4 regions of the Janthinobacterium sp. B9-8 genome follow, and region 3 is predicted to be linked to each of the others. Evidence: predicted binding sites of a transcription regulator. Region 3 holds the regulator's gene; each other region holds the start of a gene.
The links. The regulator FNR, encoded in region 3, switches genes on or off when oxygen is low (the NO sensors DNR and NnrR bind a similar motif). The targets are predictions, from matches to a motif close to TTGATNNNNATCAA.

Region 1 (8,282 bases), 2.3 Mb from region 3:
GTGCCAATACACCGGCAAGGCGAGCGACGGCAGGCTTGATTAAGGAGCGGATCTTTAAATAGCCCTTGAGTGATTTCTCGGATAAACGCGCATTAGCTAAAAACAAGGGCATCTTGTGATCTGCACATGCGTGGATCAGATTGGGCCAGATCTCGGTTTCCATCAGTACGCCAAAGCTGGGCTGGAAATGTGCTAAAAAGCGCCCTACCGCGCTGGGGTAGTCGTAAGGCAGATAGACGATTTCGGCGAAGTCGGCAAATAATTCTTGCGCGGTGGCTCGGCCTGTTGGCGTCATGCAGCTGATTAAAAAACGGTGCTGAGGATAGGCTATTTTAAGCGCCGCAATTAAGGGCGCTGCGGCACGGGTTTCACCTACCGATACGGCATGCAGCCAGATGAGTGGCCTGCTATCTGGCGTGCTGGCGTAAAAGCCCAGCCGCTCACGCCAGTGCTGGCGATAAGTTGGCTGGCGTTTAGAGCGTTTAAGCAGATATAAAAAAATAAGCGGGAAAACGCAGCAGAGCAGCGCGCGATAAAGCCAGCGGCTCATGCTCTATCTCCAGTTCGATTTGTTAGACGGTGGGTAAACAGAGCCACGCGACGTAGCTGCTCGCAGCTCATGCTCTGCCCTCATTAATCTGAGCGACATATCGTAAAACCCAGCAACTCATTTCATTCCATCCAGTGTGGCTTGCCAAACGGATTCCAAGCTTGGTGGCGCGCCATTGCTGCCTAAATTAACGGCATAGCTGCTGGCTAATACGCCTGTGAGCTGAGGGTCTGATGCGCAAAAAATGGCGATCACGGGGACGGCAACGGCAGCGGCAAGATGGGCAAGGCCGGTATCTACGCCAACCACAACCTGGCTGGATGCAAGCAGCGATGCGGCTTCTTTTAAGCTCATTCGTGGTGGGCAAACCGCATGCGGGATGGCTGTGGCAAGCCGCTGGCTGCGCTCTTGCTCTAGAGTATTACCCCAGGGTAATACGCTGCAGATACCCATGGCTTCTAGGCGCTTGCCAAGAGCAATCCAGTTTTCTTCTGCCCACTCCTTATCGCTTCGGCTGGTTGCCGAGAGTAAAACGGCGTAATGAGCCGGCCGCCATGCTAAGTCGAGCTTGGGAACACTGAGGCCATAAACGATATTGTCATCGATTGTGTAGTTAAATGCCTGCGCGCTTAATTGGCGATTTCTAGTGATGGCATGTTGATTAGGTGACACTGGGTAGGTGTTTTGATAAGCCAAACTGGCCAAGCCTTCCCTTGCCGATGCCTTGTCGTAACCACTAATTGGGCCAAGTGCTTGCTTCGCAATAAAGGCGCTTTTAATTAAGCCTTGTGAATCAAGAATCAAATCGTATTGGCAGTGGCGTAACTGGCTGCGAAAGTTTAGGAATTCTGCTTTTGATTGAAGCGGAGCCTTACGCCAGCGGCGCAATGCGGTAGGAATAACCGTACGCACAGCGGGGTGTAGGGCAGGCAAGGCAGCAAAGCCCTCTTCTACCACCCAATCGATGGAGATATCGGGCCTATGCCTTGCTAAATCGCTAAGAGCAGGGAAATTATGGATGATGTCTCCCATCGAGGAGAGACGAATAATGAGGGTCTGAAACATGGCAGCATTCTACCCGCACTTGCTTTATAAGAACTACACTGACAAAGATGAATTGTTACAGGGTTAGTAAATGATGATCGATGATGGTTTACTATTATTGCCTTGGATACTGGCGCTGATTATGTTTAACCTATGGCTATGGAGCGAGCATTTACGCCGTATAGAGAAAATTAAACTAACCGGCTTAATAGGAAAAGACACGCTTACAGGCCTATCCAGCCGTCGGCATTTCTTGGATATTGCCGCGCGGGAAGTTAATCGCAGCCAACGGTTTTCTAATCCTCTTACCTGCTTAATTATTGATGTTGATGATTTACGCCATCTGAATAAAACTTACGGCCATATTGGCGGAGATTTAGCGTTAAATCATTTGGCCGAAGCTTGTCGCCAAAGCGTGCGTGATTTTGATCTGATTGCTCGTTTCTCAGGTGAAGAAGTTGCCCTGCTCCTACCTGATACACCCTTAGATGGTGCAATTGTAGTGGCAGAACGTATTCGTAGAAAATCTGCGGAAAATAGAATATGTATGCCTGACGGCTTAGCATTCACCATGACGGTGTGCATTGGTGTGGCACAAACTAAAAATGAAATGGATAGCTTAGAAGATCTATTATTAGCCGCAGATATTGCATTGCAAAGTGCAATGGCGGTGGGGCCAAATAAAGTCATGTATTAATGCTTTAAGTCAGATGTCCTTTACTATCTACTTGCACGATGAATGTGCATCGTCTACGGTGCATTCTTTTTGCTTGGCTTTCCGTATGTCTACTCCAAATCAAGCCCTTGCTACTGCTGCACGTCTTCACCAAGCTCAATTAACCAAGCCGCAGGGCAGCTTAGGCAAACTTGAAGAGTTGGCAATCTGGTTTGCTGCACGCTCAAATTCGGCCATGCCTAGCCGCTTACAAGCTGCAATCGTGGTTTTTGCTGCAGATCATGGTGTGGCAAGCGAGGGCGTGTCTGCCTTCCCTGCCGAAGTGACTGGCCAAATGGTAGCTAATTTTGTGGCAGGTGGTGCTGCAATTAGCGTCTTGGCCCGCGAAGCAGGAGCTAGTCTTTCGGTAGTCGATGTGGGTGTTGCCAGTCATTACGCCGTTACGGCGGGTAGTAGCGCCCAGCTATTTAGAGTGCCAGTGCGTGCAGGAACCGCTAATTTGCGTCTTGAGCCTGCAATGAGCGAGCAAGAATGCAATAAAGCTTGGACAATTGGCGTAGGCAGCGCACAAGAAGGCCTCGTGCGTAGCAAAACGCTCTTGATTGGCGGCGAAATGGGCATCGGCAATACCACGGCCGCCGCCGCGCTGATTTGTGCTTTGACGGATATCGATCCGACAGAAATTGTTGGCCTGGGCACAGGTATTTCAGCCCAAAGCCGTGAGAATAAAGTTCAAGTGGTAAAAGACGCGCTGGCCCGTGCCCGTGCTGCTGGAGCAGTGACTGCTAAAGATTGGCTGATGCAAGTCGGCGGTTTAGAAATCGCCGCTTTGGCTGGCTTTTATACCGGCGCTGCCGAAGTGGGTATTCCGGTATTACTCGATGGTTTTATTACAACAGCCGCTGCCTTGGTCGCTGTTAAAAACAAGCCCGAAGTGGCCGATTGGCTGCTGGCTAGCCATTGCTCGGATGAAAAAGGCCATCGTCATGCGCTGGCGGCCTTGCAGCTGGAACCCATCTTGCAATTGGGCTTGCGTTTAGGCGAAGCCAGCGGTGCGGCGCTCACCCTCCCCCTCATCCAAAGCGCCCTTGCCTTGCATCGCGATATGGCCACGTTTTCATCCGCAGGGATTACGACGAAGTAAGCATTTGTCTAAAAAAACTTTAGTTCTGTAGACGCAGAGATCGGTGAGAACACAGAGCACACAGAGAAAGGCATAAGAGTTAAATCGTGTTGAGTAAGAGTGGCTTTAGCAGCGGAACCTCCATCTCAATATAAAACCCAAATCTTGAAACCTCGATGCCACAGAGAACACGGAGGGACACGGAGAAAAACATACGTAAGGTTTTCTCCGTGTCCCTCCGTGTTCTCTTTTTCCTCCGTGGTTTAAGATTTTGGTTTTTGTATGGAGCATCACTTCAGCTTGGATGTACTGCTTATAACCTTTTATAGGGTTTTCTCTATGTGCTTCGTGTTCTCACCGATCTCTGTGTCTACAGAACTTTTGCAAGCTTTCGGTATGAAATCATGAGTAGTTTCCGGCTTACTCTTTTGCGGCATGGCGCTACGGTTGCTCCGGCGGGGATGTTAATCGGTCATACCGATCTGCCTTTGTCGCCCTTGGGTGAGCAGCAGCTGGCTAGTCGCAATGATCACTTTGTTCGCTTTCCTCCAAGTAGCATTGCCAGCTCTGATTTAAGCCGCTGTGCGGGCTTTGCCCAGCAATTGGCGGCAACGTCAGGGCTGGGTTGCCATATCGATCGTAATCTGCGCGAAATGAGCTTTGGTGAGCTGGATGGTTTAGCTAAGCTCCAATGGAGCGAACAACAGCAGGCTGCTTGGGCACTTTGGTCACACAATCTAGAGGAAAATACGGCTGCGGGCATTGAAAGCTGGACGGATTTTTCTGCCCGAGTGAATGCCGCTTTTCGTGCGTGGCTACCCCTTAGCGAAGGGGGTCATCGGGTGTTGATTACCCACGGTGGTGTGGCTAAAGCGCTATTACTAGAGTGGCTGGGCCTGCCCGCAGCGCGGCATAGCCAGTTTTGGCTGGCGCATGCGGGAATGATGACTCTTTATTGGGACGATGAATATCCGCCTATTTTGCAGGGGATTGATAATGAAGTTGTGTTGGGTGAGTGAGCTATTGGAATAGCTGTGCGAACAAAACCCACCCTTGAACTACTTCGGTCTTGAGAACACGGAGTTTCATGGAGAAAACCAAGAGAAATGATCCATTTATTCGTGCCTTATGTGTTTCTTGTGGGTATCTGTTTTAGCGCACCAGAGTCATTACGAAATAGGAATAAAAAATGAAATTTGATTGGCGCGAGCCTGTGCTGGCGGTGCAGTTTTTAACCCGCCTGCCTACGCCGCAGATTCGTCAGTTTGAACCCACTTTACTCGCAGCTGCCGCGCCGTGGTTTCCTGTGGTTGGGCTATTGATTGGTGCTTTTTTAAGCACGGTGGTGTTTTTGGCTGCTAAAGCAGATCCCTGGCTGGCGGCTTTGGTGGGGTTTTTGCTCTGGACATGGATTACCGGCGGCTTGCATTTAGATGGCCTTGCCGATATGTCGGATGGCTTAGGCGCTGCGCATCGTGATCCGGAACGCTTTTTGGCGGTGCTGAAAGACCCGCATCTGGGCAGCTTTGGTGTGCTGGCGCTGATTTGCCAATCTGCCGCCAAGCTGGTGCTCTTAATGCTGCTGGCAAAGCAGCAAGAATGGCTGGCGCTTTTGCTGATCCCCGCATGGGCGCGCTTCGGCGTTTTGTATTGGAGCCGCTTACCCGCTTTAGCGCCTGGTATGGCAGAGCAATTTGCCTGGCAAAAAACCAGCTACTCGTTGTATATTCTTTTGGCTGCACTTTTGCTGCTGTCCTATTTTATAGTTCCCGCATTAATGATGGCCCCCTTACTGATTTTGGCTTATGCCAAATGGCTGATGCATAAATTGGGTGGGATGACAGGGGATTGCCTAGGCGCGGGAATAGAAATCACTGAAACTGGGCTATTATTTTGCGTGCTTGTTCTGGTCATATAGGGTGTGCCACTACGCAGTTGTTGCGCGCTCTATAAAAAACGTTGATTTTGGTGTTTATAGGAACGGTTTATGAAGATTATCCGCAATATTGAAGTCTGGGAAAAAGGCATGGATGGCGGTTTTATCGGGCATTTGGCCATTGCCGAAACCATCAGCGTTGAGTTTTTGTTTAGCTTATTTCGCCATGAGCAAGATCAGCCAGATCCTGAAATGAAGCTCTCTTATATGCTAGATGCCGCCCGTATTGCCCTGCTGCAACCCTATGTGGGCGAGCTGATGGAGCTGGAAAAAAACGATTATATTTTGACCGCACACGGCCAGCCTGATTATTAACTGATGTTATGCAACAGAAACCCAAATCTTGAACTACGGAGGACACAGAGAACACGGAGTTTCACAGAGAAAAACAAGGTTTGAATCGGTTTTTAAGTGTTTTAAAACCCAGCAATTAGAATTTGCATCGCGGCTAGTGGCACTGGGCTTAAATCTCCCCTTGAAACACGCCGTAGCGAGGAACAAGCGGGGCGGGGTTTCGGCAAGGGAGCGAGGCAGCGAGCCAATCCCGACCGCCGCCGACTCGATTGTCCGCAGCGTAGGGGCCTTCGTGTTTTGTGGGGTGGCCTTCTTTCGCTTCCTTTCTTGGCCACACAAGAAAGGAAGGTCCAGCGGGACGCCCGCACCTAAACCAACGTGCCGAAGGCACTAAAAAGATGATCGCTCCGCAATATTTTATTGCTAATATTTCTTCTCCTGAGTGGGCATTCTGCCCGCTCTGCAAATCTATTCTGAAAGTATTTGATTCTGATCAAATGCCCCATATCTAGCTAAGCATCCTTAGATAAAACACCATATATTGTGGTCTGTAAAAATATTCTACCCTGATCCAGGTGGGGAAAAATGACCATATACCCGCAATATGTGCTGAAACGCGATGGCCGCATCGTGCCTTTTGATCTTGATAAAATTCGCCTTGCCCTGCTGAATGCTAGCCGCGTAACTGGCGAGTTTGATGAGGCAGAAGCAATACGCTTAAGTACGCTGATTAGCAGCCGCTTGCAGGGTGATCTCACCCCCACCATCGAGCAGATTCAGGATCAGGCTGAAGAAGCACTGCTGCAATACCATTATCTAAAAACAGCTCGCGCCTATATTGCTTACCGCAGCCAGCACGCCCGTTTGCGCTCCGATGTGCGCACGGTGGTGGATGTTGAATCGTCGATTAATGAATATCTGGATCAATCTGATTGGCGGGTCAATGCCAATGCTAATCAGGGTTGGAGCTTGGGCGGGCTGATTTTAAATACCAGCGGCAAAATGATTGCCAATTACTGGTTAAGCCATGTTTATCCGCCAGAAATTGGCGAGGCGCATCGCTCTGGTGCCATGCATATTCATGATTTAGATATGCTATCTGGCTATTGCGCGGGTTGGTCTTTACGCCGCCTCTTGCAAGAAGGCTTTAATGGCGTGCCGGGCAAGGTAGAAGCCAAGCCGCCTAAGCATTTCTCAGCCGCCATCGGCCAGATTGTTAACTTTTTAGGTACTTTGCAAAATGAATGGGCGGGCGCTCAGGCATTTAGCTCATTTGATACCTATATGGCGGCGTTTATTCGTGCCGATAATCTGCAATACACGCAGGTAAAGCAATATATCCAAGAGCTGATTTACAACCTGAATGTGCCCAGCCGCTGGGGCACGCAAACGCCGTTTACCAATCTGACTTTCGATTGGATCTGCCCAGAAGATTTGCGCGAACAAATCCCCTATGTGGGTGGCAAGGAAATGCCATTTAGCTACGGTGATTTGCAAACCGAAATGGATATGATCAACCGCGCCTATATCGAAGTGATGATGGAAGGCGATGCGCTGGGCCGTGTGTTTACTTTCCCTATTCCCACCTACAACATCACCAAAGATTTTGCATGGGATCACCCCAATACCGATCTTTTGTTTGAAATGACCGCTAAGTATGGCCTGCCCTATTTCCAGAATTTCTTAAATTCTGATCTAGAGCCGCATATGGTGCGCTCTATGTGCTGCCGCTTGCAGCTTGATCTGCGCGAGCTATTAAAACGCGGCAATGGTTTATTTGGCTCGGCCGAGCAGACCGGCTCGCTGGGCGTGGTGACCATTAACTGCGCGCGGATTGGTTACGAATTCAAAGGCAATGAAGCGGGCCTCCTAGCGCGTGTTGATCAGCTGATGGATTTGGCCAAGCAATCTTTAGAAATTAAACGCAAATTGATTGGCCGCTTAATTGATGGTGGTCTTTACCCCTATACCAAGCGTTACTTAGGCACGCTGCGTAATCACTTCAGTACGCTTGGGGTAAATGGTATTAACGAGATGATTCGCAATTTTAGCGATGATAGAGACGATATTAGCAGTGAAGCAGGCTACGCCTTAGCGATACGCCTGCTGGATCATATTCGCGCCAAAATGACTGAAATTCAGGAAGAAACAGGCCATCTCTATAACCTAGAAGCCACGCCCGCCGAAGGCACGACTTATCGCTTTGCCAAAGAAGATAAGAAGTTTTACCCCGATATCTTGCAAGCAGGCACGGCGGAGCAGCCCTTCTATACCAATTCCAGCCAGCTGCCGGTTGGCTTTACCGATGATCCGTTTGAGGCCTTGGGCCGTCAGCAGGAATTGCAGCGTAAATACACCGGCGGCACGGTCTTGCATCTGTATATGAACGAGGCAATTTCCAGCCCCGCAGCGTGTAAAGCGCTGGTGAAAAAAGCGCTGACTAACTATCGCCTGCCCTATATCACCATCACGCCCACCTTCTCTATCTGCCCGAAACACGGCTACCTGAGCGGCCATCACGAGTTTTGCCCAAAGTGCGATGGCGAGTTGCTGGCGAAGAAAAGCTGTGCTGCTGCATAAGTAGTCTGTTAAATCTTGAACCACAGAGAGCACAGAGGACACAGAGTTTCACAGAGAAAAACGATTCGATTTTCTCTGT
Region 2 (8,282 bases), 2.0 Mb from region 3:
TCTGGGTAAAAATGGCCGATGCCATTCACAAACCAATCCACCTCGGCCGCAGTGCAGAGGAAAATTCCGCGCAAGATAAAGCCTAAACACGCCTCAGGATGTGCCTCGCCATAGGCTAGCGAAAGAGTCGATCCCCAAGAGCCGCCAAACACCAGCCACTGCTCTACATCCAGCATCTGACGCAATACTTCGATATCGGCGATTAAATGAGCCGTGGTGTTATTGCGATACTCACCCAAGGGTGTTGATTGCCCTGCGCCGCGTTGATCAAATAGCACAATGCGGTAATAACTAGGGTCAAAAAAGCGACGATGCATGGGCGAAATACCGCCACCGGGGCCGCCATGTAAAAACAGCACCGGCACGCCATCAGGGTTACCACATTCTTCCCAGTAAAGGGTATGCACATCATCTACGGCCAGGCGGCCGCTGCAGTGGGGCTGAATTTCTGGAAACAATAAGTCGCTCATTCATTAACCTTTGTAAGATGGATGCAAAACAGGGGCATTGCTGCCCCTATTTATGCCAAATCTGCAAATCAAAAACCTAAGGCTCTCGCCCCTTGGTAAAAGACAAACGACAGCACCCAAGCGAGTAATAAAGAATAGACCACAGAGAAAGTCGTTAGCGCTACGCTATTCGATTCCTTGCGCATGGCCGCAATAGTAGAAACGCAGGGCACATAGGTCAATGAAAATAGCATAAAGCTATAAGCCGATACCGGATCAAGCACGATAGATAAATGATGTGCCAAGGCAGGGCCGTCTTGCCCAGCAATCACCGCTAGCGCACCCAACACCACTTCTTTAGCCACAAAGCCAAACATTAAAGCAATCGACAGCTCGGCCTGAATACCGATCGGCGATAGCACCGGCTGAAAAAATTCCGCAATCATGGTGGAATAACTGTGTTGTGGGTTTGGATAATTACTCAACAGCCACACCAAGACCACACCAATCACAATCATAGTCGTCGCCAAGCGCACAAAGCCTGCAGCCTCGCCCCAGCCACGTAAAAATATTTGCCGCAACACAGGAAAGCGATAAGGCGGCAGCTCTAGTGTAAACGGCTCAGTCGATTTAAAGCGGCCACGCAGCAGGAGTGCCGTGCCCATAGAGATAAAAATACTCGCAAAATAGAGTGATAACAGCACCCAAGGCGCTTGCAGCGGACTAAACAGCGCTCCGGTTAAAAAGAGAAAAATCTGTAAACGTGCCGAGCAAAGCGAAAAAGGAATTGCCAGCATCGTCAGTAAACGCGCCTTTCTATCCCGAATCACCCTTGTTGCCATCAGCGCAGGCACATTGCAGCCAAAGCCCATCATCAGCATCACAAAGCCGCGCCCATCCATGCCGAGGCGTGCCATCAGCCCATCCATCATAAAGGCCGCACGGGAGAAATAACCCGAGTCTTCAATAATGGCCATCAGGCAAAAGAACAGAAAAATAATCGGGATAAAAGTCAGTACCGTACTCAGCCCATCGTACACACCATTCACCAAAAGCCCCGCTAAAAAAGGCGGCCATGTGGCTGCAGCGGGCACAAGTGCCGCCTGTTTAAACCATTCCAAACCATCGCCTACCGCATCTTGCATCGGCACGCCCAAGACATAGGTCAGCTGAAACAGACAAAACATCATCAAAACAAAAATAGGCAGGCCCAGCCAGGGGTGAAGAATCCAGCGATCCAGCATGGCGCTTGGGCCTGGCGCTAATACGGCGGGCCGGTCAATAAAACGCGCATAGAGGCGTGCCTCTTCATCATGCAAAGATTCAGAGCGTGGCGCGGCTGCCAAATCAATTTGCCGAGGCGGCTGATGGCTGATCAAGCGATTCAAAGCGTCTTTAAGTTCGCTGATTCCTAGGCCATGTTTGGCGCTTATTTTTAATACGGGGCAAGCTAATTGCTCGGCCAGCCCTTGCACATTAATTTGTACCCCTGCTTGCTTGGCCTCATCGCTCATATTCAGCGCAACCACCAAGGGCGCGCCCAGCGCTTTAAGCTGCAAAGCCAATACCAGTTGCCGATCAAGCTGCGTTGCATTTAGCACCAAAAGAATGGCATCTAGCTCAGTTTTATTGAGAAACTCCTGAGCGAGGCGCTCATCCTCGGCCCCGCCGCTTAAATCATAAATCCCCGGCAGATCGACCATCTGCACCATAGAGCTACCGAGCAAAATACGACTAGAAGCCAATTCCACCGTTAGCCCCGGCCAATTGGCTGTACGCGCTGTGCCCCCCGTAATGCGGTTAAATAAGGTCGATTTACCGGTATTGGGCATCCCCACGAGGGCAACGCGTTTCATACGAGCACCCCATGCTCAGCAAGCAGAGGATTCGCTTCGGGCAAAAGCGCGACCACAATCTGCCTTGCGGCATCGCGCCGCAGCATAAACTCGGTGCTGGCGCACCTAAGCTGCAAAGGCCCACCTAAGCATCCTCGCCGAATCACCTCGATCTCGCGATCAGCATGCAGGCCTAAAGCCGCCAAACGCTGAGTTAGCTCGGCACTAAGCTGGCTAGAAATAATTTTAGCGGGGGTATTGGAAGGTAAATCGTAAAGAGTCATGATAGCGGCAATGAGAATGGTTTTTCTTACATTTATCATCTGCCGCATAGAGAGCAGCGTCAATTCTAAAGCCACTCAAGCTTGACCTGTATCAGCTCCAAAGCTGAGGCAAATAATTACACGCCCTGATTTACACGCCCTGATGTTATGCAACAAACCTTAAACCACGGAGGTCACAGAGAACACGGAGTTTCACGGAGGAAAATATTCTTTGAAAAAAGCCATTTATTCTGTTCTTTTAAGCGTCTTCAAATCCTGAAGTCTGCCATTTCTCGCTACTAGTGGTATAGATCTTCAGAGCCTCGTTGAAACTCGCCAATTAAAGGGCATAAAAAAAGCCATGCAGTGCATGGCTTTTCTCTTTGGCGTTAAATATTACTTACGGCCAATCGCTCGCCAGCCGATATCACTACGGTATTGCGCGCCTGCAAATGAAACGCCTGCCAAGATTTGATAAGCGCGTTTTTGCGCCATTTTAAAGCTATCGCCAAAAGCCGTAACGCAAAGGACACGACCACCGGCGGTGATGGCTTCACCTTGTTCATTAAGCGTAGTACCCGCATGGAACACATGGCCGTCTTCTAAGGCCACCGTTGGTAGGCCTGAAATTAAATCGCCTTTACGCGGGGTTTCCGGGTAATTAGCCGCAGCCATCACCACGCCCATTGCCACACGTCTATCCCATTCGGCTTCGATCTGATCCAGCGTGCCATTGACGCCGTGTTCAAGCAGGGTGACGAAATCGCTTTTTAAACGCAACATAATCGGCTGGGTTTCAGGGTCACCAAAACGGCAGTTATATTCGATGACTTTAGGATTGCCCAAAGTATCGATCATCAGGCCAGCGTACAAAAAGCCGGTAAACACAGAGCCATCTTTAGCCATACCTTGCACGGTAGGCAAAATCACTTCCCGCATCACTTTGGCATGTACATCAGGCGTCACCACAGGCGCTGGGCTATACGCGCCCATGCCACCGGTATTTGGGCCTTCATCGCCATCCAGAAGGCGTTTATGATCCTGGCTAGAAGCCATCGCCAGCACATTCTTGCCATCGACCATCACAATAAAGCTGGCTTCTTCTCCAACCAGACACTCTTCGATCACCACCCGAGCGCCCGCATCACCAAATTTATTATCCGACAACATGGAATCAACCGCAGCGTGCGCTTCATCCAGCGTCATCGCCACCACCACACCCTTGCCAGCCGCCAGACCATCGGCCTTAATCACAATCGGCGCGCCCTGCGCCTTGATATAAGCGTGCGCTTCATCTGCGTTGGCAAAGGTCTGGTAAGCCGCGGTGGGAATACCATGGCGCTGCATAAAGGCTTTGGCAAAATCTTTAGACCATTCCAGCTGTGCGGCGGCGCGGGTTGGGCCAAATATTTTTAAATCTGCAGCGCGAAAAGCATCAACCACACCTTGCGACAATGGTGCTTCTGGCCCCACGACGGTGATGGCAATATTTTCTGCTTTTGCAAACTCAATCAGCTCATCAATCGCCGAGATATCAACATTAATTAAGTCTTTTTCCAGTGCCGTACCCGCATTACCTGGCGCCACAAATACTTTACCTACACGTTCAGATTGGGCAATTTTCCAAGCCAATGCATGCTCACGACCACCCGAACCAATTATCAAAATATTCATTAATTTATTTCCTGTTAATCGAATTCGTAGCGGCCAAAAACATAAGCCACATTGCCATTATTCAGTTGGCCATTCAGCCTTGGGATAAAGGTGCCAATCAAAGAGGCCTTGCCGTAGCGAATCGATGCAATAGGCAAAGGCGCAGGAAACGGTATTCCACCGATCACATCTTGACGTGAAATAAGCTGTAAAGACATTCCCAAGCCCGCTGATAACTCCCCAACAATCGGCCAATACCAAAGACGCATATAGCCAACCTGCAGTTGTGCCTGATTATGCGAATCAGCAAAAATCATCCCGTAGATAAATTCCTGATTATTGTTTTCATCCGTAATGCGCTTACCCAAGCCGCCACCGTAAGCAAACTCTTGAAAGTCTTCAAGCTTGTCAGCGGTATAAGTTGAACGGTCATGCCAGGAATAACCGGAAACCAGCAGATCATTCTTACCTTCCCTATTTATTTTATCCACACGCTGACAAGCAGCCGTCGCCCAATCCCACATATTGGAGCAATCTATTGCAGATGCAGGTAAGGCGATCAGCAAGCAAAGAGTGGCAAACAGTTTTTTCATCTTCTCAACCAAAATATTTCACAAGCACCGACGCATCGTCGGCAACTCAAGTAAACACACAGCTCAATACCATAAACTCAATGAGCGGAGAATTTCTTCCCCGCTTTTAGATATTCTATCTGCCAAATTAATGACGGAAATGACGAATTCCTGTCACGACCATCGCAATACCATGCTCATCTGCAGCAGCAATCACTTCATCGTCACGCACCGAACCGCCCGGCTGGATGATTGCGGCAACACCGTTCTCTGCAATCACATCTACGCCATCACGGAAGGGGAAGAAGGCATCAGAAGCGGCCACCGAGCCACGTAAATCCAGACCCGCAGCCTTGGCTTTAATCGCCGCAATTTTGGTGGAATCCACACGGCTCATCTGGCCAGCGCCCACACCCAGTGTTTGGCCTTTACCGCAGAATACAATGGCGTTTGATTTAACAAACTTGGCCACATTCCAGGCAAACAGCAGATCTTTAAGCTGAGCTTCTGTTGGCTGCAGCTTGGTAACTACTTTCAAGTCATTCAAGGTCAGAATGTGTGAATCCGGTGTTTGCACCAGCAAGCCACCGCCTACGCGCTTCACATCAAAGCGATTAGCGCCCTGCTCTACCGGCACTTCCAGTACGCGAACATTTTGCTTTTTAGCCAGCAATGCCAGTGCTTCGGCGGTATAGGCAGGCGCAATCAATACTTCCATAAATTGCTTGGAAACCGCTTCTGCCGTATCGGCATCCACCGTTTGGTTAAACGCGATAATGCCGCCAAATGCACTAGTGGTATCGGTTGCAAAAGCAAGACGATACGCTGAGTAACTATCACTCCCTAAGCCCACACCGCAGGGATTAGCGTGCTTCACAATCACGCAAGCTGGCTCTGCAAACTGCTTCACGCATTCCCATGCCGCATCAGAATCAGCCACATTGTTGTAGCTTAACTCTTTACCTTGTAATTGCTTGTAAGCAGCAAGGCTGCCCATGGCCGGATCGATATCACGATAGAAAGCCGCACTTTGATGCGGATTTTCGCCGTAGCGCATGTCTTGCACTTTAACGAACTGCATATTCAGGCGATCTGGGTAAGATTTTTTCTCGCCGTCGCTAGTAAGCGACGTCAGGTAGTTAGAAATCGCACCATCGTAAGCAGCGGTATGACTAAAGGCTTTTTTTGCCAGCACTTTACGCGTTGCCAGTAATAAAGCCCCATCGTTAGCTTGCATTTCTTTGATCAGATCAGCGTAATCGCTGGCATCAGTCACAATCGCTACATGCGCATGGTTTTTAGCGGCAGAGCGCACCATGGCCGGGCCGCCGATATCGATGTTTTCGATGGCATCTTCATAGCAGCAATCAGGCTTGGCAATGGTCGCTTCAAACGGGTAGAGGTTCACACACACCAAATCGATATTGCCAATCTGATGCTCTGCCATCGTAGCAACGTGTGCAGGTAAATCGCGACGACCCAAAATGCCGCCGTGAATTTTTGGATGCAGCGTTTTTACACGCCCATCGAGCATTTCAGGAAAGCCGGTGTAATCAGCCACTTCGATCACAGGCACGCCGTTGTCGCTAAATAATTTGGCGGTCCCACCGGTCGACAAAATTTCGACGCCTTGCGCTGCCAATGCCTTGGCAAAATCGAGCACACCGGTTTTATCGGATACGCTGATGAGCGCACGGGTAATTTTGGTCATGATTTCAGCTTCCCTGTGTATATAAACAATCTGGCTTGGTAAAAACCTGAACTACGCTTACGCGCAATTACAGCAAATCATAAATCTGTAATTTCTTACGCAGGGTATTGCGGTTAATACCCAGCATATCGGCCGCTCGGGTCTGATTGCCCTCTACGCGTTCTAATACTAATTCTAACAGTGGCTTTTCAACACGAGCCAAGACCATATCGTACATTGCACACGGCGGTTCGCCGTCCAGGTCCTGGAAATACTGGTCGAGAGAAGCGTAAATCGCCTCGGCGATCAGATCGGTTTGAGTACTCATAAATCTCCCGATTCATTTTTTTGTGATTCTGTATCTACGGCTAAATCTTCGTACTGCAAGCGCTCACCAAGGGTAAGCAAGCCATCAAAGTAATTGCGGGTGGCGTTGGCCTGCCCTAAAGTTGATTCCTGAGCATACATAGACTGGCGAAATTCATTACTGCCTCGTAAACCCTTGGTGTACCAAGCGATATGTTTACGCGCGATACGGCAACCTGAATACTCACCATAAAAGGCATATAAATCATCCAGATGGCCGAGCAATACATCGCGAACCTCTACCACTTCGGGCGCGGGCAAAAGCTCACCGCTAGCCAGATAATGGGCAATTTCGCGGAAAATCCACGGCCTACCCTGCGCTGCCCGCCCAATCATAATTGCATCTGCACCGGTTTCTTTAAGCACCAGCGCCGCTTTTTGCGGGCTATCAATATCGCCATTGGCGATCACAGGAATCTGAATCGATTGTTTTACTTGAGCAATCAAAGCATAGCGCGCGTTGCCCAAGTACATATCTTCACGCGTTCGGCCATGAATAGCCAGCGCGGCTATCCCTGCTTCTTCAGCTATTTTGGCCACACGCATAATGTTTTCTTCGCCATTGGCAAAGCCCAAGCGGGTTTTCAGTGTAACTGGCACATCTACGGCGCGCACCACGGCATGCAGAATCTTTGCAACTAAGTCTTCATTTTGCAACAGGGCTGAACCCGCCAGCTTATTGCAAACCTTTTTAACCGGGCAGCCCATATTAATATCAATGATTTGCGCACCGTGCGCCACATTATGCCGCGCAGCTGCGGCGAGTAATTCCGGGTCAGAACCGGCAATTTGCGCAGAAACCGGCGCAAGTTCACCTTCAAAATTAGCGCGGTGTAAGGTCTTCTGGTGCGAACGCATGCTGCTGTCAGCCGTAATCATCTCGCTCACCGCATGCCCCGCGCCAAATCGCTTGCAAAGCATGCGAAAAGGACGATCGGTCACACCCGCCATGGGAGCGACAATCAGATTATTTACAAGGGGATAGGGGCCGATATGCATATGCTGCTGGCGCAGTAAAAGGCCGCGCATTCTAACGCCTGCCTAATTTTTAAGCAACAGCCTTAAAGCGGATTTTTGTGAAAAAACCTTAAATCTGTAGGCACAGAGAACACAGAATTTAAAAGGAAGAACACGGAGAAACCACAAGTTAGAACAAAGGCGGCATGCAACGCTTTGGTGATCGCTAATGCTTTACAAGCATCGCATCATGCTTAGGGCGATCCAGCATTGCTCGAGGGTTTCAGCCACCCTACATTTTTGCAAAAAAACAGCGAGCCCGCAGGCTCGCTGTTTTTAATGGCTAGGCAATAATCAGCTTAGCTTCTTGGTCAGAATCTCGGTCACCATCGCTGGGTTGGCTTTTCCCTTGCTGGCCTTCATGCACTGGCCCATTAAGGAGTTAATCGCGGCTAGCTTACCGCTCTTATACTCTTCAACTGCCTTGGCGTTCGCTG
Region 3 (8,282 bases):
GGGCCCTTTGGGAGCTGCAAACTAAAGGCGGCAACGACACCACCGCACATTCCAACACAATGCCCGCCCCCTAATAAACCGGCCAGAAACAAAGCAAGAAAATCTAATTCCAGCATTACTTTATATCAACTTAGAATAGCTCCCTGCGCGAGGGGCATGACGCAAATAGCGGTCAAAAACCATGGCAATCGAGCGGATCAAAAAGCGCCCCTTAGGGCTGACAATGATTGAATCGTCCTGCACTTCAAGCAAACCCTGGGCTTGAAATGGCATAAGCAAATGAATCTCTTCAGAGAAATAGCTTTTAAAATCAATCAAATAAGCCAATTCCACAGGCTGAAAACTCAATTCAAACTGGCACATTAAAGATTGAATTACCGAGCCACGCAAATAATCATCGTGCGTGATCATCAAGCCACGCTCTATCGGCAAACGATCTTCATCCAAGGCCAGATAATAAGCATCTAAATCTTTTACATTCTGGGCAAAACAATTGGCCACTTTGCCAATTGCTGACACACCAAAAGCCATCAGATCGCAATCGGCGTGCGTTGAATAACCTTGGAAATTCCGATGCAACTGCCCTCTTCTTTGAGCAATTGCCAGCGGATCATCAGGCAAAGCGAAATGGTCCATGCCGATATAGATATAACCCGCAGCAAGAAGCTGATTCACACTACTTTGCAAGATATCGAGTTTACCCTCTGTTGAGGGTAGCTGCCCAGCATCAATGCGTCTTTGCGGCATAAAACGCTCGGGCAAATGGGCATAGCTATACAGGGCCAGCCGATCCGGGCGCAAAGTGAGGACACGCTCAATCGTCTCATACATCCGGGCCTGAGTTTGATGCGGCAAACCGTAAATCAGGTCGATACTGACTGATTTAAAGCCATTGGCACGCGCAGCATCAATCACAACTCTAGTTTCTTCCTCCGTTTGAATACGGTTAACCGCTTTTTGCACCTCTAAATTAAAATCTTGCACGCCCACACTCATGCGGTTAAAGCCAATCTGCCCTAAAAGCGCTACAGTAGCCGCGCTGACTTTGCGTGGATCGATCTCAATTGAAAACTCGCCATCAGCTTTTAAATCGAAATGATGACGAATACCGTCCATTAATCGCGTTAATTGTGCATCGCTCAAAAAAGTAGGGGTACCTCCGCCAAAATGCAACTGAGAAATCTTGCCGCGCTTGGTTAATAATGCCGCCTGTATTTTTACCTCTTTAAGTAGATAATCGAGGTATTGATCCGCCTTACTCTGATCCTTTGTGATGACTTTATTACAGGCGCAGTAGTAACAAATAGTATTGCAAAAGGGCAAGTGAAAATACAATGACAACGGTCTTATTCCAATGCCGGGCTGTTGCTGGCGTACACTTTGCTCATAGCGATCTGCATCCATTACAGCAAATCGATCCGCAGTGGGGTAGGATGTGTACCTTGGCCCTTTTCCGCTGTGTTGGCTTATCAAGTTTCGATCAAAATCAAGTGGCTGTAAGACCGTAGCATTATTTTGAAGCATACTGTTCCATCCTTATTCATCGTATGAGTGCAGCTTGCCTAGATTCATTTTTCATAACCTTGATCGATATCAATATCTGTACTGGAAATAACTTGCAGTGGCTGATATCGAAAACACGAATTGAAACGCCCAATGACACCGACATCTCATATCCCAGTACGTGACCTTAGCCTCAAGCACTTGCGCCAAAGCTGCGTCAATTGCAGCTTGCGTGAGCTTTGTCTGCCGATTGGTCTTTCCGCTGATGAAATGCGCGAGCTTGATCACTTAATCACCCAAGCCAAGCCGATTAAGCGCGGTGAAGCGCTCTACCGCGCAGGAGAGCCGTTTCGCTCTCTGTTTGCGATTCGCTTAGGTTTCTTTAAAGCCAGCGTAATTTCTGAAGACGGCCGCGAGCAAGTCACCGGCTTTCATATGACCGGCGAGCTCATGGGCATGGATGCGGTTAGCTCTGATCTGCATACCTGTGATGCCATTGCCCTGGAAGACAGCGAAGTCTGTGAGCTGCCCTTCACCGATATGGAAGAACTCAGCCGCCGCATACCGATCTTGCAACATCATCTTTATAAAATGATGAGCCGCGAAATTGTGCGCGATCATGGCGTGATGCTTTTATTGGGAAATATGAAAGCAGAAGAACGCATTGCGGCCTTCTTGCTGAATTTATCTCAACGCTTTGCCATCCGTGGTTATTCTGCCAGCAGCTTTCATTTGCGCATGACGCGTGAAGAAATCGGCAGCTATTTAGGCCTTAAACTTGAAACCGTGAGCCGCTCATTATCGAAATTTCAAGAAAACGGCTTAATTAAAGTACAAAACCGCTTGATTGAAATTCTCAATCCTGACGCACTCAAACAATTGATTAACAACTGCCAACAATAAGCCACTATGACTCTATCCAATGGCCCTGTTTTATTTCTTGCCCCAGCGGCCATTCTAGAGTCATTGCAATCCCGGCTTAAACCCTTGCAAATGGCACAGCTCATGCTGCTGCCGCTTGATATGCAATCGCAAATCCCCCCTTTACCTCACAATGGCCTGCTTATTTCTGCAGGCCATGCTGATTTAGCAGGCTATTTGCAAAGTGCTCAATGGGCGCAGGCACAAGGCTGGCATCATATTGATCTGGCCCTGATTGGCGAGCCTCAGTGCGCCGCACACTTAGGCTGGATGATGGCCGCCAGCGGCGACGACACAGCCCTACAGCTTGCCGCCCCTCTGCTCGATACCTTAGCCCCGGCAGGTCGCAACAGCTGGCTGCATGCTGGCGGCAAAGGCGCAGCCAGCTTTTTGGCGCTGCTACAGCACATCATGATGCAGCCCCTTATTGAAAGCTGGAAAGTCATCTTTCCAAATGGCAAGCCATCGCCCAAGGCCGATTTAAGTAAGCTAGCCGAGTTGCAAACCGCACAATGGCAAGCCATTGCGCCACTTTGCCAGCAATATTTAGCTTTGGCAGAAAATAGATCTTTTCAAGCAGTGCACACACAGCTCAGCGCCTTCAGTTTGCCAGAACATCAAGAGCCCGCCGCTGCGCTAGCGCAATTTTTAATGCAGTTTTTTAGCCGAGCAAACACGCCCGCACCTCATCACCAGCCAAACAGTTGATCTATCAAACAATAAAAAAACAGCCCCAATTTGGGGCTGTTTGCTTATAAAACCAATCAACTAGCGCGTATTACTTTCCGCCCAAAGCCTTAAACGCTTGTGCCGATGCGGCTAAACGAGCACGACGCGTTTCGATCAGTCCCTGGCTGGCCGCGTAAAACTCACGCTGCGCATCCAGCACATCCAGATATCCCGACAAGCCCGATGCATAGCGTGCTTCTGCAAGTTTCAGGCGCTGCTCCTGCCGATCTGCAAGGCGTTGCTGGGCTGTTAGCTGCTTGCTCAGCCATACCTGATCAGATAACACATCGGCGGCGTCTTTAAACGCCAGCTGAATGGCTTTTTCATATTCAGCCACAGCAATCACTTTGCGGGCTTCGGCAATGTCAGCCCCAGCGCTTAGGCGTCCGCCATCAAACAACGGCAGGCTGATTTGCGGCAAAAAACTCCATGCACGGTTGCCGCCAGAGAATAAATCATCCAGCTCATTGCTCACCACACCGCCACTACCCATTAAAGTGACTTTAGGGAAGAAGGCCGCGCGGGCCGCACCAATATTGGCATTGGCCGCCACCAGCTTTTGCTCCGCAGCACGCACATCCGGGCGCTCAAGCAAAACGGTAGAATTTAAGCCACTGGGCAACTGCACCACTTCTGCATTTAAATTGGCCGCAGGCAGGCTGACCGTTTCACCCACCAAAACAGTCAGCGCCGTTTGCGCATTAGCCGCTTGGCGCGCCAAAGCCGAGTGATCACTAATGGCGCTATCTTGTGCACTTTGCGCTTGCAAAAGATCCAAGCGATTAGCCACGCCCACCTCCACGCGGCGCTTCACCACGCGCAGGCTTTCTTCCCGCGCCTTAGCGGTTTGCTCGGCAAAGCGGCTACGTGTTTGTAAGGCTTGTGCGCTGTAATAGCTATTAGCCACATCGGCGATCAGCGTACTGCGTACCGATTGCTGCGCCTCTTCGCTTGCTAGGTAATTGGCTTTGGCCGCCTCGCTTAAGCGGCGCACACGACCCCAGAAATCCACCTCGTACGATAGCAGCGCCAGATTAGCTTCGTAGCGGCGGCTGATATCGGCATCCGGATTACTACGGCTGATATTGCCCGAGCCATTGGCACTCACCGACGGCAAAAAGTCCGCCTTTTGAATACCATACAGCGCACGGGCTTCTTCGATTCTGGCCGTGGCGATTTTTAAATCGCGATTATTGATCAGCGCTTTTTCAATCACCGACTGCAAAGCAGGGTCGCTAAAATAGCTACCCCACTGTGGCGTACTCATCTCCGCAGGCTGGCTGCCCACCACACTGGCGACCGGGGCTGCGGGGCGAATGTAATCCGGCCCCATCGCGCATGCACCCAAGCCCAGAGTCATCGCCAGCAGCAGCGTCTTAGACATTAATTGTTTTTTCATACATTTATTACCTATGGGTTCGCGTCATTATTCGAAGGGCGGGCACGCCGCCCTTCGAAGACCGGCACGTCTATTAACGATGGTCATCCGCGATTTCGTCGCTGCGTACCACGGTTTTCTCAGGGAAGAAGCGACGCACCACCACAAAGAACACCGGCACTAAGAACACCGCAAATACTGTGGCAGTAATCATTCCACCCATCACCCCTGTACCAATGGCACGTCGGCTTGCTGCACCGGCACCGGTACTCATCGCCAGTGGCAATACACCCGCGATAAAGGCAAACGAAGTCATCAGAATCGGACGGAAGCGTAAACGGCAAGCTTCCAGCGTGGCATCGATTGCGCTCATGCCCTGACGCTGCAAATCACGGGCGAATTCGATAATCAGAATCGCGTTCTTTGCCGACAAACCAATAATGGCAATCAGCCCCACCTTAAAATAAACATCGTCTGGCAAACCACGCAATGTCATGGCAGCCACCGCACCAAAGATACCCAGTGGCACCACCCACAGCACAGCAAACGGAATCGACCAGCTTTCATACAGCGCTGCAAGGCATAAGAAAACAATCAGAATCGACAAGCCAAACAAGAAGGGTGCTTGCGAGCCAGATAGACGTTCTTCAAACGAAGTACCCGACCATTCAAAACCCACGCCTGGTGGCAATTGCTTAGCCATCGCTTCCATTGCATCCATCGCCTCCCCCGAGCTTTTACCGGGGGCCGGGCCGCCAGAAATCTTAAATGCAGGCAAGCCGTTATAGCGATCGAGTGCAGAAGCACCTGCCTGCCACTTAGCCTCGGCAATTTCAGACAGCGGCACTAGATTGCCCGCGCGGGTTTTAATTTGCAGCTTGAGTAAATCGTCCGGTGAAAGACGGCTTTCCGGTGTGGCTTGCATCAGCACACGCAAAATACGGCCTTCGCGCACAAAGTCATTCACATAGGCAGAACCTAATGAAATCGCCAGTGTGCTATTAAGCTCGGCCATATCAATGCCGAGCTGGCTGGCTTTTACTTTATTTACATCAAGTAAAAGCTGCTGACCCGGTTCCTGACCATCAGGGCGCACCCCCGCCAAAGCTTTGTTTTGCGCAGCCATGCCCAGCAACATATTCCGTGCTTCATACAGGCGATCACGGCCTAAACCAGCACGGTCTTGCAAGCGGAAATCGAAACCACCTACCGATGCCAATTCAGGAATCGGCGGCACATTGGTTGCAAATGCAAACGCCTGCTTAATGCGGAACAGCATCATGTTGGCGCGTTGCACCACCGGGCCTACCTGATCGTTAGGCAGCGGACGATCTTTCCAGTCTTTTAAGGTTACAAACGCCAGCGCCGCATTTTGGCCGCGGCCAAAGAAGCTGAAACCCACAATCGCAATCACACGATCCACTTCAGGCTGTTTCACAAAATGAGCTTCAACCTGCTGAACGATTTCCAACGTACGCTCATGTGTTGCGCCTGCAGGCAATTGCACCACGCTAATAAAGTAACCTTGGTCTTCATCAGGCAGGAAAGACGTTGGCAAGCGCGACATCAACCAGCCGGTAGAGGCCAGAATCAAAGCAAAAAACAGCAGGGATAAGCCAGTCTTACGAATGCATGTCCCTACCCAACCCTGATAACGGATCGTTAACGCTGCAAACTTGCGGTTAAACCAACCCAAGAAGCCCTTAGTGCCATGATGCTCGCCCTTTTTCAAAGGCTTGAGGAACGTTGCGCACAATGCAGGCGTTAAGGTTAAAGCCATTAACGCCGAGAAGAACATCGTCAGCACCAAGGTCACCGAGAACTGGCGATAAATCGCACCTACCGCACCCGAGAAAAACGCCATCGGCACAAACACGGCGGTTAGCACCAAGGTAATGGCGATAATCGGGCCAATAATCTGCCCCATCGCTTTTTGCGTGGCTTCGCGCGGGGCAAGGCCCTCTTCAGACATAATCCGTTCGACGTTTTCGATCACCACAATCGCATCGTCAACCAAGATACCAATCGCCAGCACCATGGCAAACATGGTCAGCACATTGATCGAATAACCAAACAGCTGCAAACCCACCAAAGCGCCTAACAGCGCAATCGGCACAACAATCGTCGGAATCAGCGTGGCGCGGATATTACCCAGGAACAGGTACATCACAATAAACACCAAGCCAATCGCTTCAATCAGCGTGGTCAATACTTCCTTGATCGATACATCTACAAACTTGGATGTATCGTAAGGCACTTCATAGGCTATGCCCTTAGGGAAAAACTTAGACAGCTCATCGAGCTTGGCTTTCACCGCCTTAGCGGTTTCGAGCGCATTGCCATCAGGGGACAATTTAATCCCGATCGCCGCAATACTCTTGCCATTCAAACGCGCCAGTACGCTGTAATCAGATGCGCCCAACTCAACCTTGGCCACATCTTTCAGGCGTAATTGCGAGCCATTTTTACCATCACGCAATACGATATTGCCAAACTGCTCTGCCGTTAAATAACGACCTTGCGTCACAACCGTTGCCGTAAATTGCTGGCCCGGTGGCGCAGGCAGCTGGCCAATTTCACCCGTGGCCAGTTGCACGTTTTGCGCACGCACGGCGGCCAGTGCTTCAGCGGCAGACATCTTAAAGCCCGCCAATTTAGCCGGATCCAGCCAGATACGCATCGCGTATTCAGAGCCAAACAACATCGCTTCCCCGACGCCCGGTACACGGCGAATGGAATCGATCACGCTGGAATTCACATAACTACCCAGTGCCACATTGTCGTAACTTCCATCAGGCGACAGCAGCGTCACAAACATCAGATAGTTACTACGCGATTTAACCACCTGCACGCCTTGCTGGCGTACTTCGCTTGGCAAACGCGCTTCAACCCGCTTTACACGGTTTTGCGCTTCTACCGAGGCAATATCTAAATCTGTACCCGGTTTAAACGTCAGCGTAATCGCCATATTGCCGGCGCTATCGCTGTTGGAGCTCATATATTGCATGTTCTCCAAACCGTTCATTTCCTGCTCAATCAGCGCAGTAACCGTTTCCTCCATTACCTGCGCGCTCGCGCCGGGATAAGTGGCGTTAATCGTTAAAGCGGGCGGAGCCACTTCGGGATATTGAGAGATCGGCAGGCTTTTAAAAGCCAGCAAACCTGCCAAAACAATAATAATAGCGATCACCCAAGCAAATACGGGGCGATCGATAAAAAATCGAGCAAACATAAACTCTCCTTAGGCTTTTGATGCTTGTGTACTTAACAAGATCAAGCCTATTTTTTTGCAGGGGCAGAAGCAGGTGCTGATTTAGCCGCAGCCGCATCAACCGGGCTGACTACCGCGCCGGGACTTACTTTCTGAATGCCATCGACCATCACGCGCTCGCCACCTTTTAAGCCGCTCAGCACAATCCAGTCTTTGCCTGAGAAGCCACCGGTTTTCACAGGTGCAGGGGCGACTTTATTGTCGCTACCCACGATGTAAACAAACTGGCCCTGAGGTGAGGAAACAATCGCTTGTTGCGGCACACGCACCGTAGCATCCATCGCGCCCTGCGCAACCCTTACCGTGGCAAACATACCTGGTAACAGCAGATGATCCGGATTAGGGAATTCAGCACGCAAAGTGACCGTGCCGGTTGTCGGATCAATGGTTTGCTCGGCAAAGAGCAATTTGCCTGCATGGGCATAGCTCGAGCCATCTTCCAGCAGCAAATCAACCGGTAGCGAAGCTTGTTTGAGTTTG
Region 4 (8,282 bases), 2.0 Mb from region 3:
ACCACTAGGCCAGTATTTGAACTTATTGCTTACAGGGCGTGGTAATTCTTTAATAGATATATTTAATGCTTTAGCAATTAAACCCATCACTGTATTTATATATTCATCTTCGCTTTTATTGGTTTCTTCCAACCAAAAATCAGCATAGGCGCTATCAGTGTAAAAGAATATATATTTTTCGCTTTTAAAATATATTTTTCGTAATGGGTTATCAACAATGGTTACTTTATTTTCAAGCTCATAATCTTTCCACCATGGATGATCGAAAAATATAAAACCTTTAAATAATGGGATAGAACCGTAGGAAAAATCACTCCAGCTATTTGGAAAATCTATATTAAGCGATGACATCGCTGTTGGAGGAAGAGCTAAAACGGTATAAGCACTATTGTGCCAAATTTCTTGCTGTTCTGATCCTGCAAACTCAAGCAGAGTATTGGCTGATTTTGTTTGGAAATTAATTAACTGGTGTTCAAAATAAAACTCGACACCCGATTTAGCGGCTTGCTGATATAGACTTTTAGCCAAAGCAGCAAACCCGTCAACTAAATTAAACCACTCATAGCCTTCATTTTCTGAGAAGCACTGTATTTCCGGATGCTTTTCAATAATATCATATGCAATCTTAGGAGAGATTTGCGGAAGATATAATGAATCGTAGCCTAAAGCATTAATGATTGCGTGCGATTTTTCATTGCCCATATGCTGGCATAAAAATTGAAAGAATGATTCATTATGGCTATTCTCAATTTTTAGCTTTAATTGAGCCAGTATCTCTTTCAAGCCTTCATGCTGTGGGTGAGGACAGACAATTTTAGTAAAAGGAAATACTTCTATTTCCTCTTTTAGCTCACTAAGCAACTGGGCAACATTAGGATGTAGGGCAGGAGAAAAACGCCCTGCTCCTAAATCAATACTAAAATCATCCACTTTAATTGAATGAGCCCGGCCACCAATTCTCTCTCCGTTTTCAAAAACACGAAGCGTGTAGTCTTTTGTTAATTTTGAGCCAGCCAGTTTCAATGCACAGCTTAGCCCTGATATTCCTGCACCTACTATAGAGATTACTTTGTTGTTTATCACAGTAAAATACCTCAATGTAAATCAAAGGGAATATTTATTTTTTAGCATTTAATAAATAAATACTTAGAACTAAGCCATGCAAAACGAATTGAATAATCACTACCCCCTGCCTTAAAAGCCTAGTCATGCTTTAGACAGTCATATTCTGGCAACAAAAATTACAATTACTTCAGGCGTAGCAATACGGTAGTGCAGCAAGACCTAAAAATCTTGTGCGCTTTATTATTCAAAATGATTGTTTCACTTCCTTATTTAAAACTTTGCAAAAACACGCAAACGTAAGGAATACATCAAAAAGCTTTCAGATTTATTACTTTAGAATAAAATAATAATGCATGAATGTAGATCAACAACGCGGCGATTGTAAACACAAGCGCGTGGTATTTTGTAAAGTTGTTGCAAATTTAACAAAAGATTAACAAAAGAAAATAGAAATATTACGTCAGCATGACGTATGTAAATAGAACAAACTGCTTAAAAAAACAAGATGAAAAGCATATTTATTACCGGGCACAAGCGTTCCCTCAGATCATCACGCTATATAAAACTCAAATTCAAGCGCCAGCTATAGATAAAAAACATTGCTGAAACATAGGGATAGACCACGCCAATCTTGTATCACTACACAGCGTTTTTTTTGAAAAAGCAGCAAAGCATGAAAGATGCAGCGCAATTATGGCCCCAGCCATAGCGCCCCTTCATGGACTGATATCAAAGACTCAGCGTGAGTGAGTTTGTAAGGAAGCACTAGGTGATCTTAAAACGATTCTCAGGCCTCCTAAGCGACTAAACACCCGCAGCCATTTTGTAACAAGCATTCAATAGTTACCAAAAATAGAAAAACGTTTGGTCTTATTTCTCCATTTGCTTTCATTCCCCCAAATAGATACCATTAATAATTACAATTAAATGTTTTTTATATTCATTTCGCATCAAATATCTACAGTAAAATATAAAAAAATTCAACAACTTAATGGTAAGTTACTGTTTACATAGCATTTAGGTAGAAAAAAATACACTTCTCTCAAAATAGACACCCTCTTGTTATCCTCAAGAAAAAAATTTTAATCTCAAAAAAAACATAAAAAGCTAGCTAAGCCAATGATTGTCATAATATTTATTATTAAGACCTAAATTATTTTAATAAATAAAAAGAATATTGTTTTTCATCAAAATTTACGTAGTGCAAAACCATCAGACTACGTATACCTACTGAATTGACTACTGCTCAAGCCCAGCCAAAACAGCGCGCTACCGCAATCATTACCTCTTCTTTTCTTACCGTCTTGAGCACAAAACCAGCACGAGTAGCGTTTATTTAACTACGCACCGAGGGCTCTATCATGACGCAATCGTCCCATAAGCTAAGGCTAACCGCGCTCACTGCGATGGTGGTCGGATCAATGATTGGTGGGGGGATTTTCTCCCTGCCTCAAAATATGGCGCAAAGCGCCGGTGCAGGCGCCACGCTGATAGGCTGGGCGATCACGGCGGTGGGGATGCTGATGCTGGCATTTGTGTTTCAGACCCTTGCCAACCAGAAACCAGAATTAGACGCCGGTGTATATGCCTATGCCAAAGCGGGCTTTGGCAATTACATGGGGTTTTCATCCGCTTGGGGCTATTGGATTAGCGCCTTTCTGGGCAATGTCAGCTACTTTGTTTTGCTGTTTGGCACGCTGGGTTATTTCTTCCCCATGTTTGGCGATGGCAATACGGTTCCCGCCATTATCGGCGCATCCATTTTGCTGTGGTCGGTGCACTTTTTAGTATTGCGCGGAGTTAAAGAGGCAGCATTTATTAATCAAGTCACCACCGTGGCCAAGATTGTGCCGCTGGTGATGTTTATTATTCTGGCCGCCGTGGCATTCAAGCTAGATGTGTTCACCACCGATTTTTGGGGCAGGGGCAATATCAAGCTCGGCAGTGTGATGGATCAGGTGCGCAATATGATGCTGGTCACCGTTTGGGTGTTTATCGGTATCGAGGGCGCAAGTGTTTACTCTGCCCGTGCCGAAAAACGCGCCGATGTGGGCCGCGCTACCGTGATTGGTTTTCTCAGCACCCTGCTGCTGCTGGTGCTGGTGAATGTGTTGTCACTTGGGGTGATGAGCCAGCCAGAATTAGCAGGCTTAAAGAATCCATCAATGGCCTATGTGCTGGAGCATATTGTTGGCCACTGGGGCGCGGTGTTTATCTCTATCGGGCTGGTGATTTCGCTGCTGGGTGCCTTGCTTTCATGGACATTGCTCTGCGCCGAGATTCTGTTTTCTGCCTCCCGCGATAAAACTATGCCCAGCTTTTTGCACAAGGAAAACGCGAACGGTGTGCCAGCCAATGCACTTTGGTTATCTAACGGCGCAGTGCAAGTTTTCCTGATTATTACCCTGTTTGCTGCCAGCACCTATACCAGCCTGCTGCTGCTCGCCACCTCAATGATTTTAGTGCCCTACTTCTTATCTACCGCTTACGGCGTCATGGTGGCTTACAAAGGAGACGGCTATGCGGAGCATGGTGGCAATCGCAATAAAGATCTGCTGATTGCAATGATTGCTGCGCTCTATAGCGTATGGCTGATCTACGCAGCAGGAGTGCAATTCTTACTGCTATCGGCCCTGCTCTATGCGCCCGGCGCAATCCTTTATACCAAGGCGCGTAAAGAAAGCGGCCAGATTGTTTTTACCACCATCGAAAAATTCATTTTTGCAGCCGCTGTTATTGGGGCCATTGCGGCAAGTTACGGCCTTTACACCGGTTTTCTAAAGCTTTAATAGGAGCTATGTGATGAGTACCGAAAATCTACAACTAGGCGTTCACTCTGAAGTGGGCATGCTAAGACGGGTAATGGTTTGCTCGCCGGGGCTGGCGCATATGCGGCTGACACCCAATAACTGCGATTCTTTATTGTTTGATGATGTGCTGTGGGTAAGCCAGGCCAAACGCGATCATTTTGATTTTGTTTCCAAAATGCGTGAACGTGGTGTGGATGTGATTGAGATGCACAATCTGCTCACCACCACCGTGGCGATTCCTGAAGCCAGAAAATGGATACTCGATCGCAAGATCACCGCAGATCTGGTTGGCATTGGTTTGCTGGAAGAAGTACGTAGCTGGCTGGATTCATTAGAGCCACGCCATTTGGCCGAATTCTTAATGGGTGGGGTAGTTGCTCCCGATTTGCCAGCCGATACGCCATCCGAAGTGCTGAGCATCTTCCGCGAAAACTTCGGCAATGCCAGCTTTATCCTACCGCCACTACCGAATACCCAATTTACCCGCGATACCACCTGCTGGATTTATGGCGGCGTAACGCTCAACCCGATGTATTGGCCGGCACGACGACAAGAAACACTGCTCGTCACCGCTATTTATAAATTCCATCCTGATTTTGCTGCCGCCGATGTCAAGGTCTGGTGGGGCGATCCAGATGTCGATCACGGCAGTGCCACACTGGAAGGCGGCGATGTCATGCCGATTGGCAACGGCGTGGTCTTGATTGGTATGGGCGAGCGCACCTCGCATCAAGCCATCGGCCAAGTCGCCATGTCACTATTTAAAGCCGGAGCCGCCGAGCGAGTGATTGTGGCCGCCCTGCCAAAATCACGCTCTGCCATGCATCTGGACACCGTATTCAGCTTTTGCGATCGGGATTTAGTCACCATTTTCCCTGAAGTGGTCAAACAAATCGTCGCCTTCAGCCTGCGCCCTGACGAAAGCAAACCCAACGGCATCGACCTACGCCGTGAGAGTAAACCCTTCTTGGATGTCGTCGCCGAAGCGCTCAAATTACCTGCCCTGCGCGTGGTGCAAACCGGCGGCAATTCTTTTGAAGCCGAGCGCGAGCAATGGGACGACGGCAACAACGTCGTCGCCCTGCAACCCGGTGTAGTTTTAGCTTACGACCGCAATATCCACACCAATACCCTGCTGCGTAAAGCCGGCGTAGAGGTCATCACCATCAGCTCCGCCGAACTAGGCCGTGGCCGAGGCGGTGGCCACTGCATGACCTGCCCAATTATCCGCGATCCAGTTGATTACTAATTAGCTGAGCGCTTGTAAAACCCAAATCTTGAACCACGGAGGTCCCAGAGAACACAGAGTTTCACGGAGAAAAATCGTTTTCTTTGCGTTTTGAATTTTTTCAAACGCCGCAATCTGTGGTTCTTTTTGGCTCGTAGCACGGGGCTTTTACCCTCCCCTTGAAGCCGCGACACGAGGAATAAGCGGCTCGGGATTTCGGAAAAGGGGTAGCGAGCTTGCTCCCGAGCAGCCTTTTTCGCCGAGCCGATTATCCGCAGAGAGGGGCTTTCGTGCTGACCGGGGCGGCCTTCTTTGCTTACTTTCTTGGCCGTTCAGAAATCAAATACTTCGCGGGAATTCCCGCACCTAAATCAACGTGCCGAAGGCACTTAAACGATCTTTTTTGCTTTGCTCATAGGAAATCAGCGGCCCCCTGATGCCGCTTGGTCCATTTTGTATTTCTTTCGTTTGCTGGAGAAAATCATGTCCTTCAATATGCATAATCGTAATCTGCTTAGCCTGATGCATCACACCACCCGTGAGCTACGTTATCTGCTGGATTTATCTCGGGATCTGAAACGCGCTAAATACACCGGCACTGAGCAGCAGCATCTAAAACGCAAAAATATTGCGCTAATTTTTGAAAAAACCTCCACCCGTACCCGTTGCTCATTTGAAGTGGCCGCCTACGATCAAGGCGCAAACGTCACTTTTATCGACCCTAGCTCATCGCAGATTGGTCATAAAGAAAGCATGAAAGACACCGCCCGCGTGCTGGGCCGGCTGTACGACGCCATCGAATATCGCGGCTATAGCCAGGAAATTGTTGAAGAACTAGCCACCTTCGCCGGTGTACCCGTGTTTAACGGCTTAACCGACGAATATCACCCCACCCAAATGCTGGCCGACGTGCTAACTATGCGTGAACACAGCGACAAGCCGCTGCACGATATCAGCTACGCCTATCTGGGTGATGCCCGCAATAATATGGGCAATTCGCTGCTCTTAATTGGCGCAAAACTGGGCATGGATGTACGCGTTGCCGCCCCCAAAGCACTCTGGCCACACGATGATTTCGTCGCCCAATGTCGCAAGTTTGCAAGCGACACCGGCGCAAAAATCATGCTAACCGAAGACCCACTAGAAGCCGTAAAAGACGTCGATTTTATCCATACCGATGTATGGGTATCGATGGGCGAGCCCGTTGAAGCATGGGCCGAACGGATCAAGCAACTGCTGCCCTATCAGGTCAACAGCGCCATGATGAAAGCCTCAGGCAACCCGCGGACAAAATTTATGCACTGCCTGCCCGCTTTTCACAATAGCGACACCAAAATGGGCAAGCAAATCTCCGAAAAATACCCCTTCCTCGCCAACGGCGTTGAAGTCACCGATGAAGTGTTCGAATCCCCAGCCAACATCGCCTTCGAGCAAGCAGAAAACCGCATGCACACGATCAAAGCCATTCTGGTTTCAACCTTGGGGGATATTTAACCTTAGCTGCACTGACAGAACCCAAATCTTGAACCACGGAGGTTCACGGAGGACAACAGGTTTGAAGTAAGCCTGTTGTCCTTGGGTGTTGAGCGTGTCCAAATCAGCAATCTGGATTTTTTTCGCCGCGCATGGCACGGGGCTTAAATCTCCCCTTGAAGCACGCCGAAACGAGGAACAAGCGGGGTGGGGCAGTCGTCAATTCGTGTTTGAGCGAAGCGAGTTGAATTGACGCCACCTCGATTGTCCGCAGTGAGGGGCCTTCGTGCTGGTCGGGGCGGCCTTCTTTGCTTACTTTCTTGGCCGTTCAAGAAAGTGAGTCCCCGCGGGGATCCCGCACCTAAATCAACGTGCCGAAGGCACTAAAAGTTGCGGCGTAAACCGCAATAAAGGATTCATTATGCGTATCGTCATCGCCCTAGGCGGCAATGCTCTGCTTCGTCGAGGCGAAGCCATGAGTGCAGATAATCAACGTGAAAACGTCATCATCGCCGTCAAACAAATCGCCCGCGTTGCCCCAAACAATGAGCTAGTCATCGCCCACGGCAATGGCCCACAAGTGGGGCTGCTCGCCTTACAAAATGCCGCCTACAGCCAAGTCAGCCCCTATCCGCTCGATGTATTAGGAGCCGAAACCGAGGGCATGATCGGCTATATGATTGAGCAAGAGCTAGGCAATCTGCTGCCCATCGAAACGCCTTTCGCCACCATTCTGACCCAAGTAGAAGTCGACGCTGCCGACCCTGCTTTTAAAAACCCAACCAAGCCCATCGGCCCGGTTTACAGCAAAGAAGACGCCGATAGGCTGGCCGCCGAAAAAGGCTGGTCGATTGCCCCTGATGGCGACAAATTTCGCCGCGTAGTGGCCAGCCCTAGGCCTAAACGTATTTTTGAAATTCGCCCGGTAAAATGGCTGCTAGAGCACGGCACCATCGTAATTTGTGCGGGTGGTGGCGGGATTCCGACTTGTTACGATAAAGAAGGGAAATTGCACGGCATTGAAGCGGTCATCGACAAAGACCTCTGCTCCGCCCTGCTGGCAGAAGAACTAAGCGCCGATTTACTGGTGATTGCCACCGATGTGAGTGCCACCTTTATTGACTATGGCAAGCCCACACAAAAAGCCATCGCCAGCGCCCATCCCGATGAATTAGAACGCTTAGGTTTTGCCGCAGGCTCGATGGGACCAAAGGTACAAGCCGCCTGCGAATTTGCCCGCAATACCGGCAAAGTAGCCGTCATCGGCTCGCTCAGTGATATTGAAGCCATTGTGCAAGGCACGGCAGGCACACGGGTTTCAACACATGCAACCGAACTAAGCTACCGTTGAGATTGATTGCGTCCTTCACTTTTATGCCGTAGCGCAATGCGTTACGGCATCTAACCCGCCAGCAAACGCCCCAATAGCTCATCCGATTTTTGAAACTCCTGCCTTAGCCAATCCAAAAACACCAAACGCCGCTCATCTTGAGCAAACGGCTCTGCGGATAATACAACGTAGCTAGAGCCATCGGGCAGCAAGCCATAAGGCGCAATCAGACGGCCATTTTTTAGCTCTTCTTCTATCATATAGGCCGAAGCAATCGCCACGCCTAAGCCTGCCGTTGCCGCCTGCAAGCTTAAATAAAAATGTTCAAAATATGAATTATGACGACTCGTCACCCCCTGCTGCGCCAGCACGCCCC

Region 1: VN23_RS17760 (ribonucleoside triphosphate reductase) is a predicted target of FNR. The motif match lies at 6,107-6,120, and genes of this name have one in related genera.
Region 2: VN23_RS15755 (FeoA family protein) is a predicted target of FNR. The motif match lies at 2,650-2,663, and genes of this name have one in related genera.
Region 4: arcD (arginine-ornithine antiporter) is a predicted target of FNR. The motif match lies at 2,243-2,256, and genes of this name have one in related genera.

What each region holds. Positions count from the first base shown of each region.
Region 1 covers NZ_CP014222.1:3,932,690-3,940,971, reverse strand. The annotation lists gene waaA (lipid IV(A) 3-deoxy-D-manno-octulosonic acid transferase) at 1-550, opposite strand, end outside; gene waaC (lipopolysaccharide heptosyltransferase I) at 668-1,615, opposite strand; gene VN23_RS17785 (GGDEF domain-containing protein) at 1,686-2,291, shown strand; gene cobT (nicotinate-nucleotide--dimethylbenzimidazole phosphoribosyltransferase) at 2,377-3,414, shown strand; gene VN23_RS17775 (histidine phosphatase family protein) at 3,798-4,412, shown strand; gene cobS (adenosylcobinamide-GDP ribazoletransferase) at 4,583-5,311, shown strand; gene VN23_RS17765 (hypothetical protein) at 5,381-5,644, shown strand; gene VN23_RS17760 (ribonucleoside triphosphate reductase) at 6,209-8,203, shown strand.
Region 2 covers NZ_CP014222.1:3,475,404-3,483,685, forward strand. The annotation lists gene pip (prolyl aminopeptidase) at 1-470, opposite strand, end outside; gene feoB (ferrous iron transport protein B) at 539-2,305, opposite strand; gene VN23_RS15755 (FeoA family protein) at 2,302-2,643, opposite strand; gene purD (phosphoribosylamine--glycine ligase) at 2,944-4,221, opposite strand; gene VN23_RS15765 (hypothetical protein) at 4,236-4,793, opposite strand; gene purH (bifunctional phosphoribosylaminoimidazolecarboxamide formyltransferase/IMP cyclohydrolase) at 4,921-6,483, opposite strand; gene VN23_RS15775 (helix-turn-helix domain-containing protein) at 6,551-6,790, opposite strand; gene dusB (tRNA dihydrouridine synthase DusB) at 6,787-7,827, opposite strand; gene gatB (Asp-tRNA(Asn)/Glu-tRNA(Gln) amidotransferase subunit GatB) at 8,140-8,282, opposite strand, start outside.
Region 3 covers NZ_CP014222.1:1,514,008-1,522,289, forward strand. The annotation lists gene VN23_RS06905 (sulfite exporter TauE/SafE family protein) at 1-116, opposite strand, end outside; gene hemN (oxygen-independent coproporphyrinogen III oxidase) at 121-1,524, opposite strand; gene fnr (fumarate/nitrate reduction transcriptional regulator Fnr) at 1,657-2,406, shown strand; gene VN23_RS06920 (hypothetical protein) at 2,413-3,132, shown strand; gene VN23_RS06925 (efflux transporter outer membrane subunit) at 3,203-4,552, opposite strand; gene VN23_RS06930 (efflux RND transporter permease subunit) at 4,626-7,763, opposite strand; gene VN23_RS06935 (efflux RND transporter periplasmic adaptor subunit) at 7,811-8,282, opposite strand, start outside.
Region 4 covers NZ_CP014222.1:4,219,656-4,227,937, reverse strand. The annotation lists gene VN23_RS19095 (flavin monoamine oxidase family protein) at 1-1,083, opposite strand, end outside; gene arcD (arginine-ornithine antiporter) at 2,427-3,854, shown strand; gene arcA (arginine deiminase) at 3,868-5,124, shown strand; gene VN23_RS19080 (ornithine carbamoyltransferase) at 5,587-6,597, shown strand; gene arcC (carbamate kinase) at 6,998-7,927, shown strand; gene VN23_RS19070 (LysR substrate-binding domain-containing protein) at 7,978-8,282, opposite strand, start outside.